Regions from separate parts of the Lacticaseibacillus sp. 30 genome, predicted to be linked through region 2. Evidence: predicted binding sites of a transcription regulator. Region 2 holds the regulator's gene; the other holds the start of a gene.
The links. Region 2 encodes LexA, which represses DNA repair genes until DNA is damaged. Its sites were predicted from a motif close to CNAACANNTGTTNG; they were not measured.

Region 1: the regulator LexA is predicted to act here: its motif matches at 1,120-1,133, upstream of dnaB (replicative DNA helicase).

The regions. Positions count from the first base shown of each region.
Region 1 covers NZ_JBSOQX010000026.1:2,812-6,237, forward strand. Annotated here, with positions in the region: gene ACWPAB_RS13180 (DHH family phosphoesterase) at 1-624, shown strand, start outside; gene rplI (50S ribosomal protein L9) at 640-1,095, shown strand; gene dnaB (replicative DNA helicase) at 1,337-2,725, shown strand; gene ACWPAB_RS13195 (hypothetical protein) at 2,791-3,426, shown strand, end outside.
Region 2 covers NZ_JBSOQX010000012.1:89,490-92,915, forward strand. Annotated here, with positions in the region: gene ACWPAB_RS09335 (AEC family transporter) at 1-710, shown strand, start outside; gene ACWPAB_RS09340 (hypothetical protein) at 724-1,197, shown strand; gene lexA (transcriptional repressor LexA) at 1,328-1,954, opposite strand; gene ACWPAB_RS09350 (hypothetical protein) at 2,083-2,277, opposite strand; gene ACWPAB_RS09355 (AI-2E family transporter) at 2,779-3,426, shown strand, end outside.

The DNA.
Region 1 (3,426 bases), on a different contig from region 2:
GAAGAATTTCCGGACAACCCGATGCTGGTTTATATCGAACCGTACGCCAGCTCCACTTGTGAGTTGATTGCGGAGATGTTTGAATACCAGCCGACAAATGTGCCAAGTCTTGATAAGCTTGAGGCAACGGCGATGCTGGCAGGGATCACGGTGGATACCAAGTCCTTTAGCCTACGCACCGGCACGCGGACGTTTGATGCTGCCAGCTATCTGCGTTCCATGGGCGCTGATGGCATGTTGGCGCAGAACCTGTTAAAGGAAAATATCGACAGCTTCATCCAACGGAATCATTTGATCGATACAATTGAAATGATTGCGCCAAATATGGCACTATGTACTGGGGAAGAGGATAAGCGTTATGACCCAGTGATTGCAGCACAAGCGGCTGATACGATGTTGTCACTCAATGGCGTTGATGCCAGTTTTGTCATCACAAAACGCCCAAGCGGTGATGTCGGCATTTCCGCCCGCTCGACTGGGGATGTCAACGTGCAGGTCATCATGGAAGCCATGGGCGGCGGCGGTCACTTGAGTAACGCAGCCACCCAGATTAAGGGCAAAACGATCGCCGAAGTTCGGACTGATCTGCTTGCTCAGATCAAAAAAGCAGACGAAGACGCATAGAAAGCAGGGATTTTGATGAAAGTCATCTTTACACAAGACGTTCGTGGCAAGGGCAATCGCGGTCAGGTGAAAGAAGTACCTGACGGCTATGCTGAAAACTTTTTAATTCGCAAGGGGCTGGCTAAAGCAGCGACACCGCAGGCTATGAGTGCTTTGCGCGGCCAGCAGCGGCTTGAAGAGAAGAAGGAAGCTGAAAAGAAAACCGAGGCTGAGGCCATGAAGGCTAAGATCGAAGACGACAAAACCGTTGTTCAGATCCAAAGCAAAGCCGGCGAAGATTCCCGGTTGTTCGGTTCGATTCCTAGCAAGCAGATCGCGCAGGCTTTGGATAAGCAATATCAGATCAAAGTTGATAAACGTAAGATCGATCTGAAGCAGCCTATCCGTTCACTGGGTTTCACTAATGTCACGGTTAATTTATTCCCTGGCATTGATGCCCGCATTCGGGTACACGTGATTGAACAAAAATAAGAATAGTTATTCTGCCAGAAGACGCGACCAGATGATCGCGTCTTTTTGTCTATCTGGTCCAAATTAGTGGGTTGTGGACTGAGTCAATCACCGGTGATACAGCAGTGACCATTGCTTTTCGTTAAATTGTTTGTGTAGTTCGACTGTATGCGGTGATGCTTGTCTTGACTGCGGGTTTAACGTAGACTGTTAGGGATAAGCGACAAAAAATTTTTGACGATTAATCTGAAGGAGGACGCGCATGGATAATCAATTAATTGACCAGCAGCCGCCGCATAGTGACGAAGCAGAACGTGCCGTCCTTGGCGGCATTTTTCTGAATGCTGACACATTGCCGGATGCACAAGAGTATGTCACGGCGGATGACTTCTATAAGAAAGCCCACCGGCTGTTGTTCCAAGCTATGACCGATCTACAGGATAACGGCACAGCGATTGATACGGTTACGGTGTCGGATTATCTGGACAATCATAACAACCTCGATGATATTGGCGGGGTTGGTTATATTACAGATTTGGTTGCGGCGACGCCTATTGCCAGTAACGTGGTATACTACGCCAAAATCGTGCAGCAGAAGAGCACGTTACGCAAACTGATTAGTACGGCGCAAAACATTGCCAGTCGCAGCTATACGGAACAAGACGATGTTGAAGGACTAGTTGAAGACGCCGAGCGCCAGATTATGGATGTCTCGGAGAACCGCAATCAGGCCGGCTTCAAACAGATCAAAGATGTGCTGAATCAGGCTATGGCGCAGATTGATCAGTTGTATCAAAATGATCAGGCAATCACCGGGTTGCCAACCGGTTTCCGTGATTTGGACAAAATCACGACGGGGCTGCATGAGGACGAAATGATTATTTTAGCGGCGCGGCCTGCTGTCGGGAAAACCGCATTTGCTTTGAACATTGCCCAAAATGTTGGGACGAAAACAGACAAAAGTGTCGCCATTTTCAGTTTGGAAATGGGCGCTGAACAGCTGGTAAACCGGATGTTGTGTTCAGAAGGTAGTATTGATGCTAATCACCTGCGAACTGGTCAGCTGAATGAAGAAGAATGGCAGAACTTGATTATCGCCATGGGTAGCTTGAGTAAGGCGAAGATCTATATGGATGACACGCCAGGCATCAGAATGGCGGAGATTCGCGCGAAGTGTCGGCGGCTAGCGCGTGAGCAAGGTGATTTAGGGCTGATTATCATTGATTATTTGCAGTTGATTGAAGGTTCTGGCCAAGAAAACCGCCAACAGGAAGTCAGCGCCGTTTCCCGGCAGCTGAAAAAACTGGCGAAGGAATTGCATGTACCCGTGATTGCGTTGTCCCAGCTGAGTCGTGGCGTTGAACAGCGACAGGATAAGCGGCCGGTGTTGAGCGATATTCGTGAATCCGGTTCGATCGAACAGGATGCCGATATTGTGGCTTTCCTGTATCGTGATGACTATTACCGCGATGCAGAAGGCGATGAGGATGACGACGATCAAGGCGGCAATGATGACGGGGATGACAATGTTGGTGAAGTTGAAGTCATCATTGAGAAAAACCGTTCAGGCCCGCGTGGTACCGTCAAGTTGTTGTTTGTGAAGTCGTATAACAAGTTTACGAATATTGCCTATAATGGTCCGGATCAATAAACCATTAGCAAGAAAGATTAGAAAGTTATTTTTAGATTTAAGCGCAAGAAAGTGAGGGATGCCGCATGGATGCCATTTTGATGAGTTTAATGACAGCACTCAATGAACACCTGCTGATCAATGTGTATCAGCGCGATACCGACGATTTTTACACCGGATACGTACAGGTGTTAGGTCATGATGCGGTTGTTCTGGGAACCTACAATGATTCAGGGATTGCCGATGGATGTGCCTTGATCGCATTTTCTGCGATTGATCAGGTTGAATTTGCCGGGGATGATCTCGATAGCATGAATTTTCGAATTAACTTGGCACAGGCCCAGCATTTCTTGACGCTGCAAGGCCAAGAAAAGCCATTGCAGTTCGATGCGACACAGAACTTAATTCAGCAACTGGCGACGCAGGCTAAGGCGAATGGTCAAATGGTCATGGTCGTGGTGGCCGATGATGATGCCTATCTTGAAGGGCAGGTAACAGCTGTGGCTGAGGATCGCTTTAGTATGGCGATCTTCAACAAATTCAACTACACCGATGTGCGCGCCTTGCAGGTTGATTTCTCGGATATTTTAGTCATGGAATTCCATGGCCTTGATCTCAAACTGGAAACGGAACTGGTCCGGCAACGTGATCATCTAAAGCACGTGGCCACCAAGCTGTACCAAAATGACGGTCAACTGGCTGGCGTGTTTCAGAATGCCTTG
Region 2 (3,426 bases):
TCCTATTTGCCTTATCATTTCTGGTTTGCTACTTATTGAAGGTGCCACATGCACGTAAGGGTACCTTTAAGTCAATGTTTTTTAACTCCAACACAGTTTTTATCGGCTTGCCTGTCAACTTAGCCTTATTTGGGCCAAGTAGTCTGCCATATGTGTTGGTCTACTACATGGCCAACACCACCATTTTTTGGACCATCGGCGTTTACCTTATTCAAGGTGACGGCCCGCGCCCAGCTAAATTTGATTTGAAAAAGGCACTTGGGAAAGTGTTCTCACCGCCGTTACTCGGTTTTATGTTAGGGATTGTGCTTGTGCTTTTAAAAATCAAATTGCCGACTTTCTTGATGGCCGATCTGACTTATATCGGTGCCTTAACTGTTCCCGGCTCCATGTTCTTCATTGGCATTGCTTTGCATCAAGCAGGCTGGGGTAAATTAAGAATCAGCAAAGAAGCTTTGGGTATTTTCAGTGGCCGCTTCCTCTTTGCACCGTTACTTATGACGGCGCTTGTCGCCTTCGCCCCTGTCCCAACTTTGATGAAACAAATCTTTATTTTGCAATCTTGCATGCCGGTCATGACCAATGCGCCTGTTGTTGCCAAACTGTACGATGCGGATTCCGATTACGCTGCTATCATGGTCACCGAAACAACGCTGCTTTCGATGATCGTGATCCCAATCGTGATGACTTGCATCCAGTTCATTCACTAGGAGTTGCTGTCGAATGAAAAAGCGCTATCTGCTACTAGCAGCAATCTTGATCTTATCAGGTTGCTCACAAACTACCTCAACCCCCAAAAAGACAACATCATCATCGAGCGCAACATCACAAGCGCGCACGGTCAAAAAAACTGTTCCGAAAGCAACCTTAGGTACATTGGTTGGCCATGCGTTCGTCCAAACAAAAGATGCTACCAAAGCAATTCGAGTCACCTCATCCACCAGCGGCTACTATCTTGAAACATTAGCCAATCGAGATGGTGTCTTTGAAAGTACTGATAGTGGTATTTTTGCTGCTGATTTGACCCTCAAAGGCCGAATCTTCACCTTCACTGGTAAAGCGCAGCCGCAAGCCTCTGCTAATACGATACAATTTCAATTAACAAAAACCGGTAACTTAAAGCAGTTGCCCGATGGTCCCGTTTATAAAAGGGTGCCACAAGACGATCTCGATCGCCTCGCCCAACAAAACCAATAAAGTGTCTGAGCAAAAAGACATCAGCCGTGATCCTATATTTTGTGGGATCACAGCTGATGTCTCTTTTGTTGATGGTACATTTTTAATTGGATTTAAGTTGCCATGCCTAGTCATTCACGACTTCAAATGGTTAAACTAATGCCGGCCGATATAAACTCACAACGATGCCAAGAATCGTTACATCCGGGAAAAACATATCATCCATACTGTCATTTTCAGGATGTAACCGAATGCCGTTCTTTTCTTTATAAAATCGCTTGACAGTGGCTTCATCTTCCTCAGTCATTGCAACAACAATTTGCCCATTCTCTGCGTCATTCTGCTTCTTGACAATAATCTGGTCACCATCTAAAATGCCGATTTTGATCATTGAATTACCTTGAACTCGCAACATGAATAATTCGTCAGCGGCATACGGAAGATCGTCTGGTACCGGAAAATAATCATCGATATTTTCGATGGCCGTAATCGGGACCCCTGCAGCAACTGTGCCGACGATCGGAATACCGTGATCCTGAACGCCAATGAAGTCACGTCCGGCTGAGGTCACTTCAAGCGTCCGCGGCTTCGCTGGATCCTTAGCAATAAGTCCCGCCGCTAACAATTTCTCCAAGTACGCTGCCACCGTGCTTGACGAACTTAGACCGACTGATTTGCCGATTTCGCGAACCGTGGGCGGGTACCCATGATCCTCGATTGCATCATAGATTGATTGTAAAATTTGTTTCCAACGTTTCTGACTTGCTTGTGTTGGCATCCGCTCACCGCCTCAGTTCTAATTGATTACACAAAGCATACCAAAGCGAACGAACGTTTGCAATGATTTTATGCCTAAATAGCAAAAAAGTCCACAGATAAAAAGCATCTGTGGACCTCATCCTTAAATTAATTATGCAATAATGGCATCTTATGCATCTGACGCCGATCACATCTGCTTTTGATGACCGCGTAGAAGAAACTCAAGAAAATATCAAGCGCGATTAACAAAATGCCGGCTGTCGCAAAGTTGCTGAATAACAGCAAGGTTGCCACGAGGGTCAGAGTAATTAATGTCCATTTTGCGCCCCGTAGGATTGTCATGTGGGGTCACTCCTCTCCGTATCGGATAAACCGACATATACTCACCGTTTTGGTTGTGACTCTAATCATACCCAATTTTTGAGTTTTGTAAAGCCTTTGTATACATAAAATTTACATTTGATGCCTTTATTTAGGGTTTTTAAAGATTTGTAACGATTATTCCATGTTGTTTGTAAATTTTATGTAATCTTTTTTAACATCAAATCAATCCGCTTTTAACACGGCTATCCTCGAAATATGACCATGAGTCGAGTATCATTAATGGTACAGAGCGTGAACAGGCACATTTAGAAACCGAAGCATAAGTGGCCTCCAACCTAAATGGCCGGGCTTGGGTCATTTAGGTTGGAGGTCCTTATGTGCAGGTTTCTGTGCCTGTGAACGCGTTTTAATGAGCGTGAACAGGGCCCCCGCAAATCTGGCTAGTCGCTCTCATCGTTTGTTATTGTCATGAAGCTTATACATCCAACAGGTATTACAATTGTAGAGGAGGGTACCCCCTTGAAACATACCGACTCGTGGCTCTATCGCCGCTTTCTTAATAGCAAGTTTATGATCCTGCTAGTTGACTTGTTACTGGCATTGCTCGTGATTTTCGTTTTCACTAAAATTGCGTGGGTTTTCCAGCCAGTACTGGATTTTCTCGGGATTATCGCGCCACCGTTTATCTTTGCCGGCATTCTCTTCTACCTTACTGTCCCGATTATTAATCGATTAGAAAAGTTCGGACTTCATCGTGGCTGGGCAATTGGCCTGCTATTCATTGTGCTGATCGGTTTGTTGGCCTGGGGATTGTTGCGCTTCATTCCAGCAGTAAGCAATCAAATTACCAGTATTGTCCATTCAGCGCCGCAAATCTTTGATGAAATTGGCAAATGGTTGGATAATCTGAATGACCAGCAGAATATTCTCTCACAGCATGATCTCAATGAGATTGCAGCAGAAGTGCAAAGTTTCTTCACTGGTAAACAAGGTGCCTTCGTAACCGGCACAATTTCTCAACTGCAGAACTTAATTGGCATTGTTGGTAATGTCGTCATCACCATTTCAACAGCGCCAATCATTCTTTTCTTCATGTTAAAAGACGGCGACAAATTTACGCCGATGGTACTTCATATCGTGCCAACTAAACTTCGCCGGTCAGTCAAG